Methylomonas sp. 11b: one gene and its partner. The protein of the gene in region 1 interacts with the protein of each later gene in a pairwise test. Links are inferred from orthologs where the notes say so. Each region holds a gene or a part of one and is shown in the gene's direction. Other genes may lie near its edges.

What was found.
Region 2: the proteins of dprA (region 1) and recA interact in binary tests that used the Bacillus subtilis proteins (3 or more experiments, as listed by UniProt). The link is inferred for Methylomonas sp. 11b from one-to-one orthologs.

Annotation. Positions count from the first base shown.
Region 1 is NZ_KI911557.1:2,038,251-2,049,290, reverse strand. What follows is about bases 5,662-8,496. They hold dprA (DNA-processing protein DprA), read left to right. Parts: upstream 5,662-6,447; coding sequence 6,448-7,545; downstream 7,546-8,496. Other genes in these bases: topA (type I DNA topoisomerase), read left to right, coding at 8,038-8,496; METH11B_RS0109835 (DUF494 family protein), read left to right, coding at 7,554-8,021; METH11B_RS0109845 (LysM peptidoglycan-binding domain-containing protein), read left to right, coding at 5,662-6,391. Outside these bases: METH11B_RS0109870 (sensor histidine kinase), read right to left, coding at 1-1,820; METH11B_RS0109865 (DUF4390 domain-containing protein), read right to left, coding at 1,802-2,329; 16S rRNA (cytosine(967)-C(5))-methyltransferase RsmB, read right to left, coding at 2,343-3,638; fmt (methionyl-tRNA formyltransferase), read right to left, coding at 3,635-4,561; def (peptide deformylase), read right to left, coding at 4,574-5,077; more of METH11B_RS0109845, read left to right, coding at 5,360-5,661; more of topA, read left to right, coding at 8,497-10,359; METH11B_RS26625 (DUF192 domain-containing protein), read right to left, coding at 10,362-10,820. UniProt on the Bacillus subtilis protein: Protein that helps load RecA onto ssDNA during transformation. Binds cooperatively to circular ssDNA, is able to bridge different segments of DNA. Favors the loading of RecA onto SsbA- or SsbB-coated ssDNA and formation of RecA-DNA filaments.
Region 2 is NZ_KI911557.1:1,474,633-1,480,067, reverse strand. What follows is about bases 2,095-4,961. They hold recA (recombinase RecA), read left to right. Parts: upstream 2,095-2,935; coding sequence 2,936-3,988; downstream 3,989-4,961. Other genes in these bases: METH11B_RS0106825 (hypothetical protein), read left to right, coding at 4,517-4,961; METH11B_RS0106830 (regulatory protein RecX), read left to right, coding at 3,963-4,454; METH11B_RS0106840 (cobyrinate a,c-diamide synthase), read left to right, coding at 2,095-2,856. Outside these bases: METH11B_RS0106850 (hypothetical protein), read right to left, coding at 1-445; METH11B_RS0106845 (hypothetical protein), read left to right, coding at 804-1,526; more of METH11B_RS0106840, read left to right, coding at 1,585-2,094; more of METH11B_RS0106825, read left to right, coding at 4,962-5,374. UniProt on the Bacillus subtilis protein: Multifunctional protein involved in homologous recombination, DNA repair and competence.

The DNA of each region.
Region 1 (11,040 bases):
CTGACCGGATCGGCTTCGACCAGTACTCTGTTGCTGGCGAATGCCGTGCTGAAAATGATGCCGGACGGCAGGTATAAGGCCATGACTTCCTGAATCAGATCGACCAGATTGATTTTTTCCACCTGTTTCTTGGATGGGCGGGCGTACTCGGAAAAATCGTCCACCATCCGCTTCATCGCTTCCACTTGCTGGACGATGGTGCGGGTGCCGCGTTGCAGAAATTCGGCGGAACCGTCCTGTAATTCCTTGGATAGCTTGTGCTGCAAGCGTTCGGCCGACAGCTGGATCGGCGTCAACGGGTTTTTGATCTCATGCGCCAGACGTCGCGCCACTTCGCCCCAGGCTGCGTTTTTTTGCGCCTGAATCAGGTCGGTGACGTCGTCGAATACCACGACCGCGCCGGTTCGGGCACCGTGCTGCGAGAACAGCGGCGTACCTCGGCACAACAACTCCTGGCGGCCGTTGGGGCCGAGAAACACGATGCGTTGCTCCCAGATGTCGTCGGCTTTTTCCAGCAAGCTTTGGATCGCGTTCAATACCTCGGCCAGTTCGCTGTGCATGGTCGCCAGGGTTGGCAACGTCTCCCCAACAAAATGGCTGACCGGGATGTGCAGAATCCGGTAGGCGGCTTGATTGGCGGTACGGATGTAAAAGGCCGCGTCGAAACTGATTACGCCGGCGGTCAGATTGGCGAGTATGGTTTCCAAATAGGCGCGCTGGTTTTCCACCTCCAGGCCGGCTGCACGGGTTTCGTCACGGGAGCGGGCGATACGGCGGGTCATCTGGTTGAAGGATTCCACCAGGAAACCCAGGTCGTCCTGATTCATTACCGGCAGCTGCTGTTGATAATCGCCATCGGCGACTGCTTGCGTACCTTTTACCAATTCTTTTACTGGCGCGACGATGTTGCGGATACTGATAAACGCTACCCAAATGGCCGCCAGCAGGCTGAGCAGTAACACCAGCAACAGGATCAACGAGAAGCTGGTTTTCAGCGAGTCGCGCAGGAAATTCATCTCCTGATAACGAATGAAGGCAAACTCTATCGAGTCGGCCAGGTCGGTCACCCGCACCGGAATCGGAAACAGCACTTGCAAAAACCGGCTTTGATCGGCTTCGATAGCGACGATGATGCGTACCAGCATTTCATCGTTATCGCCGGGGTCGAAAGCAAAATATTCCTTATTCTGCCTCAGCAGCAGCCAGATTTGCTCGTCGGGCAGATGCGGCAAAATATCGCTGGGATTGACGCTGCTGGACGCTAATACCCGACCTTGATTGGAAAATACCGCAATTTCCAGCGCCCCAGAATCTGCCCACAGCGAGCCGACTTCCATGGCAATCAAGGCTTCCGATTTGTCGCGGAGTTGATCGGCCATTTGCTTGGTTTGCTTGATATGCCAGTTCATGCGTTGATTCAGTGAGGATTGGCTCAACTCCAAGGCATCGTCCATGGCCCGGTCGATTTCAACGTTAAACCAGCTGTCTATGCCTTGATGCAGGAATTGCACGGAGAAATAAAACACGATGGCCGCTGGCGCCAAGGCCAGCAAGACGAACAAGGACACCATGCGCGTGGTCAGTCGAGAGCCGGCCTCCTTTTTCTTTAATTCCCGCACCAACGAATAGGCGTTGAACGCGACCAAACCCAGCAAAATCACCGATCCCAGCGTATTGATGACCAATAGCCAGGAATACATTTCGCCGAGTTCCGATGATTCCTGGGTGGCGCTGCTCATCAATTGCAGCGATAGCAATACGAAGCCGAACAGCAGAATAATGGTGGCGCTGGCCGGTAATTTTATTTTTGAATGGGCCATGTGTGCCAGGCGCTAGAAAGAAACCAGTGGTTATCCAGATAGGCGACCGGACGCAGCGGTATCGGTAGCTGCTCGCGGTTGAATTGAGTTTTTACCGCCAGCAGGTAAGGTGTGCCGGCTGTCACGCGTTCGGCGGGAATTGGTGTGCTGTCATGCACGGCCGCCATGAAATTCATTGCGGCGCTCAAGGTTAAAAACATTTCGCTGCGATCGAACGGGGTTTGCACCACATATTGATTCAGCAAGGCATGGAATTGCAGGCTGTACGTCAGTTTGTGTTTATGGATTATCGTGTCCCACAACGCGCCGGGCTGGCGTAGTTCTATCGTTACGTCCCAGGTTAAGCGCACACCTTTGTGCAGCGCTTCCTTGGCAGTCGGGCTGAGCCGATAATCGATATGAGCATGCACGTCATAACCGCCATCGACATGTTCCAAATCGGCATATTCGATGCGCGCGGAATAATCCCCGGCTTCAGCCACGCCTGGCGCAATTTGCAGGCAGATCATCAATGCCCAGCACCTAATCGGCTTTATGAAGCTTGGCATAATAAAAGCCATCCATTTGCCGGTCGCCAGTGATGATTTGCCGGCCGTGTGGCCGCGCAATGCTCCAGTGCGCGTCGATATGAATTTCGCTGGCGTCAGTGTGTTCGGCAAGGAATGCGGCGATTTGCGCTTCGTTTTCCTGTTTCAATACAGAGCAGGTGGCGTAGAGCAAGATGCCGCCAGGTTTCAGCAGCTGCCAGGCGTTAGCAAGTATCCTGGCTTGCAGAGCTTGCAAAGCGGCAATGTCGTCCGCGCGGCGCAGCAACTTGATGTCGGGATGGCGGCGGATCACACCGAAGCCGGAGCAGGGGGCGTCCAGCAGTATCCGATCAAATTGGCGGTTGTTAGCCCACGACGCCGACTCACTGGCGTCGGCGGCCAAGGTCTCGGCGTGCAAGTTTAAACGCTGTAAATTGTCGGTCACCCGTTGCAGACGCTGTTGATCGATATCGACCGCCAGCAGTCCGGCCAAGGCCGGTTGGCGCTCCAGAATGGCGGCGGTTTTGCCGCCCGGCGCGGCACATAAATCCAGCACCTGCTGACCAGGAAGCGCGTCGAGCAGTTCCGCCGCCAGTTGCGCGGCCGTGTCTTGTACCGATACGCGGCCTTGGCTAAAGCCCGGCAATTGCTCGACGGCCAAGGCTTGGTCCAGCCTGATCGCGGTTTCGCAGCAGTCTACCAATTGCGCAGCGATACCTTGCGCTGTCAGATCGTCTACGTAGGCGGCTCGGCTACCTTGCAGCAGATTGACGCGCAAAGCCATCGGCGGCGCTTGATCGTTGGCGTGCAGGATTTTTTCGTAATGTTCCGGCCAGTCGTGCCTGAGCAAATCAATCATCCAGCCCGGATGATTGTAGCGGGCCTGACTGTCCGCGGTACAGGCTTGTTGCAAGGTTTCGGCGTCGCGTAAATATTGTCTGAGTATCGCGTTAACCAAGGACTTGGCCCAGGGTTTGTGGCTGGTGGCGGCTACAGTTTCCGAAACGGCGGCGTGCGATTTAACCCGCATGTGTTGCAGTTGATACAAGCCGATTAGCAGTAAGGCTTTAATGTCGCCGTCTTTTTGCTTGAGCGGTTTGCTGAGCAGGCGGCCCAGCATAAAATCCAATGCGTAATAATGACGGATTACCCCATAGCACAAGGCTTGGACGAAAGCCCGGTCTTTGATGTCCTTGATTTTGGGTAGGCCATGTTCCAGGGCGGCGGTCAGCGATTGGCCGTCGCTGAGGACGTGCGCGAGAATCTGTGCAGAGCAGCCGCGCAGATTCATAGGCCTAGGATGACGCGGTCGGCCGTATGGGCATTCATAAAATCTTTGCCGGCGATGCGTTTACCGCCGGGAAGTTGTACTTCCAGTAGGCGCAGCACGCCGTTACCGGTCGCTACGTCCAGAGCGTGTTCTGCGCAACTGATGGTGCCGGGGGCTTGCTCAGCGGTTTTATCGAGCACCTGGCTGCGCCAGACGCGCAACACTTGGCCTTGATAGAGAGTTTGTGCCACCGGCCAGGCGTTCAGGCCACGTACTTGACGATCCAGTTGTACAGCGGAGTTTTGCCAGTCCAAGTTCGATTCCTGCTTTTCCAGTTTGTGGGCGTAAGTGACTAGGGACTCGTCTTGCGGTTCGGCTTGCAGCGACCCATTGGCTATCTGCTCGACCACTTTAACCAGCCCTTCGGCGCCCATGTGCGCCAATTGATCGTGCAGGCTGCTGGAGGTGGCGTCGGCACTGATTGGGCATTCGGCTTTATAAAGCATGTCGCCGGCATCGAGTTTTTTTACTACTTTCATGATGGTGATGCCGGTTTTAGCGTCGCCCGCCATAACGGCACGGTGAATCGGCGCCGCGCCGCGCCAACGCGGCAGTAACGAGCCATGAACATTAATGCAGCCCTGCTTGGGAATGTCCAATACCGCTTGCGGCAAAATAAGGCCGTAAGCCACGACGACCATTAAATCAGCATTGAGCGACGCTAATTGCGCAATCGATTCGGGGCTTTTGAAGTTTTCCGGCTGATAAACCGGGATATTGGCGGATATGGCCAGTGCCTTGATCGGGCTGGCGGTCAGCTTGCGGCCGCGTCCGGCTGGCCTGTCGGGCTGAGTATAAACCGCACAGACTTGATGCCGCGAATCCAGCAGGGCCTGCAAGGTGGGAACCGCAAAATCCGGCGTACCGGCAAACACGATTTTCATGAGATGTCCTGATTAGCCCTGCGACTTGTGAATTTTATCCAGCTTGGCTTTAATGCGGTTGCGTTTGAAGGCCGAGAGATAATCGACGAATAACTTGCCTTCCAGATGATCCATTTCGTGTTGAATGCACACCGCCAGTAATTCGCTGGCCTCCAATTCAAAACTTTCGCCGTCGCGGTTTAGCGCCTTGACTTTAATATGTTCGGCGCGGCTGACTTTTTCGAAAAAGCCGGGTACCGACAGGCAACCTTCCTCGGATTCTTCAACACCGTCGCGCTCGATGATTTGTGGGTTGATCAGGCAGATCGGTTCGTCTTTGTTCTCGCTGACGTCCATCACTATAACGCGTTTATGCACGTTTACCTGAGTTGCGGCCAAGCCTACTCCCTTGGCGGCATACATGGTCTCGATCATGTTGTCGACCAAGGTCTTGATGCCGTCATCGACTGTGTCCACCTCGGCGGCGACCGTCCGCAGCCGTTTATCGGGAAACTCCAGAATTGTAAGAATACTCACCCATTACTCCACTTGCTAACTGTAATAGTGGGATTTTATCCGAAATTGCCCAGGGTTTGAACGTGAAGACTAAATAGGGCTGGGTTTAGGTTGGATCGGCTCGTGCTGGCATAATGCCCGAATTAATCTAAACTGTGCGGCAAATCGATGGTTGGTTTTTTACGCATTTGTTTCAATTTGGGCTAAGCGGCATGCACCAGATATTGACGCTTGCCGATTTTGCGTTTGGGCGCTTCGTCCGGCGGATTTTGAACGGTTTTATAAGCTCTGGCAGGATAAATTATGTTTTTTCGCGCGATACTGGGAATACTAATACCACTGGTTTTTGCCGCAGTGGCTTGGGCCGATGAGCTGAAAATAAACCCCAATCATCCCGATCAGTACACGGTTGTTAAAGGTGATACTTTGTGGGACATTTCCGGGAAGTTTTTACAGCACCCTTGGGAATGGCCGCAGCTATGGCATAACAATCCGCAAATCAAGGATCCGCATTGGATATACCCGGGCGACACTTTGTACTTTTCTTATGTAAACGGCGTGCCGCGTCTGAGTTTGTCGCCGGACGGCAATGACGAAAAACTGTTGCCGCGAGTGCGCGAGTCGGAGATTGATCAAGCCATTAGAATGATCCCCAGCGATGCCATCGTGCAATTCTTGAATTCGCCGAAAGTCGTAACAGCGGAAGAGTTGCAGCACGCACCTTATGTCATCGGGTTTGTCGGCGAACATTTGATCGCCGGCGCCGGAGACGGGGTTTACGTCAGGGCCATCGAAAACCCATCCGGCTTGGGGTATACCATTTATCGAGCAGGCAAGGCCTATGTCAGTCCGGTTACCAAGGAAATTTTAGGTTACGAAGCGCAATACATTGCTGATACCACGCTACAGGAACCGGGTGATCCGGCCACCTTGCTGATTAATAAATCCGATATGGAAATTCAACGCGGCGACCGCTTGATGCCTACTTCGGAGGGAGAGTTAGCTTTAAATTATTTTCCAAGGCCGCCTAAACATCAGGTGGTGGGCAGCATCATTCAAGTGAAGGGCGGCGTGTCGCAGATCGGTCAACACGATGTAGTGGTCATTGACAAAGGTACTGCCGACGGTTTGGAGGTGGGGCACACCTTGGATGTGTATCGTAAAGGGCATGTCATCGTTGATAGGTATCAATCTCAGGAAGCGGTGGCGGTGAAAATGCCGGACGAGCTAGCTGGTGTGTTGATGGTGTTTCGGCCGTTCGAACGCGTCAGCTATGCGTTGGTGATGCAGGCAACTGCCGCGATGCATACGTTGGATAGAGTGCAGACGCCCTAATGGGATATCTGTCATCAGCAGGCTTTAACTCGCTCTGGATTGCCGTTTAAGCTGTTTTGGAATCCGCACTCAATCCGCAAATCAAGTACTGGCTGGCGATGCTGCGTAGTCCCGGCGTCGGCAGTCAGGCCATTCAGCGCTTGCTGGCGCATTTTGAGCCCGAGCAGATATTCTCCGCGTCGCGAGCCACTTTAACTGGCTTGGGTTTCAGCGAGAAATTGATCGACGCTCTGCAAAAACCGGATTGGCAAAAGGTCGAAGACGACATTCGCTGGTTGGAGCAAGCCGGTAATTATGCATTGACCTTGGACGATGCCGACTATCCGGCGCAACTGCGAGAAATCGCCAATCCCCCGCCGATATTATTTGTCAAAGGCAATCCAGCCTTACTGCAAGAGCCGCAATTGGCAATGGTCGGTAGTCGCAATCCGTCGCCGGTTGGTATCAGCACCGCAATTCAATTTGCCGAAGCTTTAGCCGAGGCCGGCTTTACCGTGACTAGCGGTTTGGCTTTGGGAATTGATGCTGCCAGTCACCAAGGTGCGTTAAACGTAAACGGGCAGACCATAGCCGTGGCGGGTACTGGGTTGGATCGAGTTTATCCGGCTTGTCATAAACAGCTGGCTACGCAAATTGTCGAACATGGCGCCTTGGTTTCGGAGTTTCCGCCGGGTACCAATGCCAAAGCCAATCACTTTCCCCGGCGAAACCGAATCATTAGTGGTTTGTGCGTCGGCTTGTTGGTGGTGGAGGCGGCCCAGCAAAGTGGGTCGTTGATTACCGCGCGTTTGGCGCTTGAGCAAAATCGGGAAGTTTTTGCGATTCCCGGCTCGATTCATAACCCTTTGGCGCGCGGTTGCAATGCATTAATTCGCCAGGGAGCTAAATTAGTCGAAACCGCACAAGATATTTTTGAGGAATTAGGTCATTATAATCAAAGGTATATGCGAGCCGAGTCGGAATTGCCGCAGACTTCGCTTGACCTGGAGCAGCAAAATCTATTGAAATTGATTCCGTACAGTCCCACAACGGTCGATACTCTGGTGCAAGATAGCGGTTGGTCCGCGGAAGAAGTTTCCTCGACGCTGCTGGTGTTGGAGTTACAAGGCTACATTGCCGCGCTTGCCGGTGGTGGCTACCTCCGAGTCAAATAAAGGTTCTAATGAAAGAAGATATTTTCGATGTGCTCATTTATCTGTTTGAAAATTATCTGGATGGCGACAGCGATAACTATCCGGATACTGCCGTCATTGCCAGCGAGTTGCTGGATGCGGGTTTTCAGCAGCCTGATGTCAATAAGGCGTTCGATTGGCTGGAGTCTTTAGCCGAAATTGAGAGCATCACACCGGCGGTTTCATCGTCGTTCCGCATTTTTAGCGGTCAGGAAATCTCCGTGTTCGACATGGAGTGCCGGAATTTCTTGATGTATCTTGAGCACAGCGGCATCTTGACGCCGATCAATCGCGAGATCGCTATTGATCGGGCGATGGCCTTGAAAGACGAAAATATTACTCTGGATAAATTGAAATGGATTGTATTGATGGTGTTATTAAGTCAACCCGGCGATAGCGCCGCTTTCTCCCGAATGGAAGACATAGTTTACGATTTGATACCTACTTCTTTACATTGATTTTTCTACGGACAGCATGAGCAAAAGTTTAGTCATTGTAGAGTCACCGGCAAAATGCAAAACCATAGAAAAGTATCTGGGTAAGGACTTCCAGGTATTGGCTTCCTACGGCCACGTCCGAGATTTGATTCCCAAAGAGGGAGCTGTAGATCCGGAAAACGGTTTTGCGATGAAATACCAGGTGATTGATCGCAACCAACGCCATCTGCAAGAGATAGGCAAAGCTATCAAAAACGTCGATACCCTTTATTTGGCGACTGACCCGGATAGGGAGGGTGAGGCGATTTCCTGGCATGTTTTCGAGCATCTGAAAGAAAAAAAGCTGTTAAAAGACAAGGAAGTGCTGCGGGTGGTGTTTCATGAGATCACCAAAAAAGCTGTTACTGAGGCTATCGCCCATCCCACCGAGTTATCTAATAATCTGGTCAACGCTCAACAGGCGCGGCGGGCTTTAGACTATTTGGTTGGTTTTAATCTATCGCCGTTGCTATGGAAGAAAATCCGCCGCGGCTTATCCGCTGGTCGCGTGCAAAGCCCTGCGTTGCGGATGATCGTCGAACGTGAGATGGAGATCGAGGCGTTCAAGACCCGCGAATACTGGTCGCATACCGCTGAAGCCAGTGCGCAAGGGCTGCCGTTTAAAGCCAAATTAACGCATTTCAATGGTGAAAAGCTGAATCAGTTCAGTTTTACCGATGAAGTGCAGGCCAATCAAGTCAAACAAAGCTTGCTGGATGCCGCCGACGGTCAGTTGATCGTTGCCAAGCTGGAGAAAAAGCAACGCAGCAAAAATCCGGCGCCGCCGTTCATCACTTCGACTTTACAACAGGAGGCAGCTCGCAAACTGGGTTTTACCACCAAACGGACGATGATGGTGGCGCAACAGTTATACGAAGGCATTGATCTGGGCGGCGAAACCGTTGGTTTGATTTCGTATATGCGTACCGATTCGGTCAATCTGGCTGAAGAAGCATTGGCCGATATTCGCGCGCTGATCGCCGAAAAATACGGTGCCGATGATGTGCCCAAAGAACCGCGCCGTTTCAAGACCAAATCTAAAAACGCTCAGGAAGCGCACGAAGCGATACGTCCGACTTCGGTGCAACGCTTGCCTGAGCAGGTGAAAAATCGGCTCAGTGCGGAGCAATTCAAACTCTACGATTTGATCTGGAAACGCACCGTAGCTTGCCAGATGATCCACGCCACCTTGAATCAAGTGGCTGTCGATCTGAATTGCGGTAGCGATAAAAACGTATTTCGCGCGACCGGTTCCACGGTGACTAATCCCGGCTTCATGAAGGTGTATCTGGAAGGTGTGGACGATAGCAAGGAAGCGGCGGACGATCAGGACAGTCTGTTGCCGCCGATGGAAGAAGGGCGGCCGGTGGTGTTGAATGAGATTGCAGCCACCCAGCATTTTACCGAGCCGCCACCTCGCTACAGCGAGGCGAGTCTGGTCAAAGCCCTGGAAGAGCATGGCATTGGCCGTCCCTCCACCTACGCGACGATTATCTCGACCTTGCAAAACCGCGAATATGTGACCATCGATAACAAGCGGTTTTATCCGACTGATGTCGGGCGTATCGTCAACAAATTCTTAACCGAGCATTTTACCAAATACGTCGATTACAATTTTACCGCCAACCTCGAAGACGAGTTGGATGCGGTGTCGCGCGGAGAGAAGGACTGGATTCCGTTGATGGACGACTTTTGGCGGCCGTTCACGCAGTTGATCAGCGAGAAAGAAGAAAGTGTACAACGCAAGGATGTCACGCAGGAAAGCATAGACGAGCAGTGCCCGGAATGCGGCAGTCCGCTATCGATTCGCCTGGGTCGGAATGGCCGCTTTATCGGCTGTACCAATTATCCGACCTGTTCCTACACTCGAAATTTGGGTGATGACAACGCCGGTGCCGCATCGGCCGAGCCGGAGGTGGTGGAAGGGAGAGTGTGTCCCAAGTGCGAGTCGACGCTGGTTATAAAGACTGGCAAGTATGGAAAATTTGTCGGCTGTAGTGGATATCCGAAATGTAAGCACATCGAACCTTTGGAAAAGCCTTCCGATACCGGGGTTGAATGTCCGCAGTGCAAGAGCGGAGCGATCCTAAAACGCAAGGCGCGTAGTGGGAAAATTTTTTATTCCTGCTCGGAATATCCGAAATGCGATTATGCCTTGTGGGACGCGCCGGTCAAGGAAAGTTGCCCGGACTGCAACTGGCCGATTCTGACCTTAAAAACCACCAAGCGCCGCGGCACCGAAAAAGTCTGTCCGCAGAAAGAGTGCAAATACGCCACGCCTTACGAGGGTGATCCAGATGACGCAAACGGACCGGCTTGAGTCTAGGGAAGTGCCACTGTTTGCCCGACCTGGATTGCGTGTTTCTCGATAAAGCCCGCTGGCAGTTCCAGTATGTATCTGGCCGCTACTCTGGAATCGTAAATCCGGCACGGATCTCTGGGGCAGGGCTGTAAATTTTTTAACAGCCCTGCAATCCGGCCGTCTCCGGTTAAAAACACCACATCCAAAGCCAGTAAGGTATTTTTCATCCACACTGCGCGCTGAGTCTGATCTGGATACACAAAAAGCATGCCCTGGTTTTCGGCAAGTGTCTGGCGAAACATCAGTCCGTGTTCGCGTTCGCTTTCGTTAGCGGCGATGGCCGCGTAGACGATACGTTGTTGAGCTACAAATGTGATTGGGTTGTTGAAGTCTGTAAACGCGTCTGCTGAAGCCCCAGCGCTGTTGAGTGCCGCAAGAAAAGCAATTCCGAAAATTGTGCGGGAAAGATAAGAGTGCATACGGAGTGTCAGTAATATAAGGTTGTCTTTGAGAGTGCGGCTGATTATAATGCCGCGTTCAATTATTTAGCGAGCGTGGCGAAATTGGTAGACGCGCTGGATTTAGGTTCCAGTGGTAACCCCGTGGGAGTTCGAGTCTCCCCGCTCGCACCATATCCTGCGTTATTCGTAACGATACGACCTTAAGTTCCCCAGATCTAAACATCGCCGGCCGGTCTCC
Region 2 (5,435 bases), 570 kb from region 1 along the record:
CTTTGTCGTTGACCGCAACTTTCCATTTGCTGCCGCCCACTTCGATAAACAATTCGTATTCTTCGCCCACGCCGTTCGGGTTAATCACCAATTCCGCCTTATGCAGCTTATAGCCGGGGAAGTTATCGGCCAGCACTTTGGTCACATCAGGCGATATTTCCAGGCCGTTTGCCAACAGGATTTCGTTCGCAAACAACGCGCCGTCCGCTCTAAATAACTCATGCTTCAGTTCGTCTTCAGTATCTTTAAAGCTGACTTCCAGCAGCTGTTGACCAAAGTGGGTTTCCTGAGTCGCTTTCAGGTCCTGTGCTTGCGGGTGTCGTTTCAAAATATTGGCCCTGACTTTATCCGGGACTGCCACGCTAGCGGAATCTTGGGCTTGAGCTGTTGATAAGCTGCTGTAAAAGGCGGTAGCGGCAAGTAAGGAAAGTAATAATGTGCGCATGTGTGCTCCTGCTGTGTTGGATTTCCCAATGACTTAAATCGCTGGGGATAGTTTCATCGTTATTTTTGCGGTGTTAGCAAAGGGTGGACGTTGGAAAATTCATTCAAAACCAGAACGTGCTCCCTGATAGCTTGGAGCATTCTTGGCGCTTAACCGTGGTCGATTATGCGATAAAAATAAAAATCGCCGGTAGGATTTTTCCGCGAACTTGGCATAGATCAATATTTGCATATCGATTATTCTAAAAGCCATTTGATGCCATTGAGTAGCTGGGGAGCCGCTCTGGCTTGTTAGAGGCTTCCTCAGCGCCAGTCTAGCACCATGGATCGTGCCCACTTTGTCTTTTTCTTAGTCGCCTATGCCCAAACAATATCGCCGTTTTCGAGATATTTCCACCAGTGAGAAAATATTAAACACCGTATTCCTGTTGACCATCGGCTTAGGCTATCTGATGGCTTTGGTGAATTTGTATTACACCCATCAAGGCCGCGACGGCAAGCGCGGGTTGTCAATCGACGATATCGTCATTATGTACCACGGTTCCACCACTCAATCGCGACTGGGCGCGGCGATCAACGGCATCATGGAGCCCAATCTGAAATACAAAAGCGATAAAGAAGTTATTTTGAAATGGATTCAGGATGGCGCTGAGCAACAGCCTTACGAGCAACAGATTGCGCCGATTTTGAGCCGTGATTGTATTCATTGTCACAATCCGGCGGCCAACCCGAGTCTGCCTAATCTGACCCATTATGAAGGTGTTGCCGAAGTCGCGCATAAGGGCGGGGCGTCGACGCCGGCGCTGGTAAGGGTGTCGCACATTCATTTGTTCGGCATTGCTTTCATCCTGTTTTTTATAGGCAAAATTTTTCTGCTCTGCGACATGAATATTTACGTCAAACGGGTGGCGCTGGTGATTCCGTTTTTTGCGATGCTATTGGACGTGGTGTCCTGGTTTGTGACCAAGCATATTTCTGAATTTGCCTATGTGGTAGTCCTCAGTGGTGCGTTGATGGGCTTATCGATGGGCGTGCAAATATTAATGAGTGTTTATCAAATGTGGTTTTACCAAAAGGACTGATATTTTGACTGTTTCTCCCGTTTTATCCACGACTACCGACCCGTGTAATTGTCCGGCTATGTTGATCAGCGCTCCGGCTTCCGGGCAAGGCAAAACTACCGTCACCGCCGCGCTGGCTTATCACCATAGGCAGCAAGGCCGCCGGGTAAGGGTGTTCAAAACCGGCCCGGATTTCATCGATCCGCAAATTTTGGCTTTCGCTTGCGGACAGCCTGTTTACCAGCTGGATTTATGGATGATGGGCGAGGCGCATTGCCGCGAGTTGTTGTACCGAGCCGCAGGCGAAGCGGATTTGATATTGATCGAAGGGGTGATGGGTTTGTTCGACGGCGATAGCAGTAGCGCCGATCTGGCCCAGGCCTTGGCGATGCCTGTCGCGGCGGTGATCGACGCGCAAGGCATGGCGCAAACCTTTGCTGCCGTGGCTTACGGCTTAGCCAATTACCGGCCTGGTTTGCCGTTTGCCGGCGCGATAGCCAACAAGGTCGGCAGTGCCGGTCATGCCAGGATGCTTCAGGAAGCCTTGCCGGCGGGCATGCCTTTGTTGGCGGCAATCAGTCGAGACGACGCGGTGGGTTTGCCGTCCCGTCATTTGGGTTTGCTGCAAGCCGATGAAATTGGCGATCTGGATGCCCGGCTGGCGCGCGCCGCGGAATTATTAAACAGCTTTACGTCCTGTGTTTTGCCGGCCCCAGTCGCGTTTGCCAACGTTTCCGCCAATCCGCCGCCGCGCTTGCTGGCAGGTAAACGCATCGCGGTGGCGCGCGATGCGGCGTTTTCGTTTATCTACCAAGCCAATCTGGATTGTTTGCGAGCGATGGGTGCCGAGTTGGCATTCTTCTCGCCGCTGGCCGATAGTGTCTTGCCGGCGGTCGATAGCGTTTATTTGCCGGGCGGCTACCCTGAACTGCATCTGCAAGCGTTGGCAGGCAACGTGGCGATGAAGCAGGCTTTAGCTGCGCATCATCGCGCTGGTAAAGCCATCTATGCCGAATGCGGCGGTTTTTTGTATTTGCTGGATAGTCTGGCGGACAAGGAAGGCCAGCGAGCGGCGATGGTAGGTTTGTTATCCGGTAGCGCCGCCATGCAAACTAGGTTAGCCAACCTCGGTATGCATAGTCTGCAATTGGAGCAGGGCGAGATTCGCGGCCACAGCTTTCATTTTTCCAAACTGGAAACCGCTCTGGAACCGTTCGCTACCTCCACCGCGCAACGCAGCTTTGGGCATGGCGAAGGCTTTTTCCGCTGCGGCTCCTTACAAGCCTCATATCTGCACTTGTATTTTCCTTTCAACCCGCAACTCGCTGCCGGCTTTTTCTACGGTTTGTAGAGCGATTAAAACTGTTTCACAGCCAGGGTCTATGGGATAATGCGCGGCTTTCACCGGCCAGACAACAGCAGGTACTAAAATGGACGAAAACAAGAAAAAGGCGCTGGGCGCCGCGTTGATGCAGATCGAAAAGCAATTCGGCAAAGGCTCCGTGATGCGGATGGGCGACGTCGCCGCCAGTCGCGATATCGAAGTGGTGTCCACCGGTTCGCTGTCCTTGGATATTGCCCTGGGTGTCGGTGGTTTACCTCGCGGTCGGGTCATCGAAATTTACGGACCGGAATCGTCCGGTAAAACCACATTAACGCTGCAAACCATCGCGCAAATGCAAAAACTGGGCGGCACGGCGGCGTTTGTCGATGCCGAGCACGCGCTGGACCCGGTTTATGCGCAAAAGATCGGCGTCAATATCGAAGACCTGCTGGTGTCGCAGCCCGATACCGGCGAGCAAGCCCTGGAAATCACCGACATGCTGGTGCGCTCCGGCGCGGTAGACATTGTCGTCATCGACTCGGTGGCAGCCTTAACCCCAAAAGCCGAGATAGAAGGCGACATGGGTGACTCGCATATGGGCTTGCAGGCGCGATTAATGTCGCAAGCCTTGCGTAAACTCACCGCCAACATCAAACGTTCCAATACGCTGGTGATTTTTATCAACCAATTGCGGATGAAAATTGGGGTGATGTTCGGCAACCCGGAAACCACCACCGGCGGCAATGCCTTGAAGTTTTATGCCTCGGTGCGTCTGGATATTCGCCGCATCGGTTCGATCAAGAAAGGCGACGAGGTAATCGGCAACGAAACGCGCGTCAAAGTGGTTAAAAACAAAGTCGCACCGCCGTTTAAACAAGCCGACTTCGAAATTCTGTACGGCGAAGGCGTGTCTTTCTTCGGCGAGTTGGTGGATTTAGGTGTGGAGTTTGGCTTCGTGCAAAAGTCCGGTTCCTGGTATGCCTACAATAACGAGAAAATCGGCCAAGGCAAGGACAATGCCAAGCAGTTCTTACGGGATAATCCGGACAAAGCCGCCGAATTGGAAAAAGCTATCCGCGAAAAAGCCTTTGCCAAGTTAGCGGCCGCACCGGCAGCAGTCAGTGAAGACGACGATGCCGAGTTTGTCGACGGCGATTGAGCGTCGGCAACAAATTGAAGCAGTCTGCCTAAGGTTGTTGTCCCGGCGCGAACATAGCCGCCGGGAATTACTGGACAAATTGGCTTTGCGTGGATTTAACCGCGATGAAGCTGAGCCGGTCATCGATGGGATGGCCGAGCTGAATTGGCAAAACGACGAACGCTACACCGAATGTTATGTTCGGCAGCGTATCCGTAGCGGATACGGGCCAGTGCGAATTCGTTATGAGCTACAACAGCGCGGTATCAACGATGTCGATCTGGATGCGCATGCCGAGGAGCTGGGCGGATGGCAAACCGTGCTGCTGGAGGTGTATTCGCGTAAATACGACGACGAAAAATTGCGGAGCCAAAATGAATGGTTGAAGCGTAGTCGCTTTTTACAGCAACGCGGTTTCAGCGGCGAGATGATTAAACGCTTGTTTGCGGAATTGAAGATTAAGTTGCGTAGGGCTGACGCCAGTTAGGCGAACAGCCGAATGATGAAATATAGTTACCCAATCAATCTGCCGTCATCAATATAAATAAAATGCGCAATTTTTTCTTAGTAACGCTTGCCATTATTTTTTCAGTGAATGCTTGGGGCGATATTAATATTGTTCCGATTGAAACGGTATTTAATGTTAAAAATGCGATTTACGCTGGAAACGACATATTAAAAATTGAAAATACGGAAAAAACATACGTTATAAAAAGTATCAGAGCGGACAGGAAAATTTTGGACGCAAGATTTGTTGTGTTAAGTAGCGTTAATAGCAAAATTGCGTATTTAATGGATGAATCGTATGTGTTTTACGATAAAAATGTTGCCGATCTTGGCGACGGAAGAGTTATTTTAGTGTTGCAATCTGGTGGCAATCACTGCTGTAGCGCTTTTGTGTCTTTAATTAAAAACGAAGTCTCAGGGGAATTAGGCTTAGGTGGTGCCAGAATGGTTGATCAACCTGAAGGAGCTATTCTGAAAGATAATTTACGTTTGGATTCCGAAGGAAATATTTTTATCGCAGTATCCGGATTTACAGATCATGTTGAAGATGACGCCAATGGATTGAGGTATTACCCAAATTTTAGGTACTTTATAAAAACCTCTAAAGATGGTGGCATCGCGGTAGACAGAAATGTCGGTAACTATGAGTCCATTATCAATGGCTTAAAGATTCAGTTGTCTGAGAGATACGATTTTGAAAAATATATAGAACTGATATTCATCAATCGTTTGTTGGCATTAGGTCTTTCGGAAGATTTTTACTTAAGAAACGCTTCTGAAAATGAAGTTAACTTTGCGCAAAAACAAATTAAGTGGTTTTTTGAAGAGCTGAATTTCTTTAAATCAATTGATGATAATGATTTTGTTATAAAAAAATTAACTAACAAATTTGGCATGTAGGTTTAATCACGCTACATTAATTCAGCCACTCTTGCATAATGAATAAAAAACAACCGAAGAC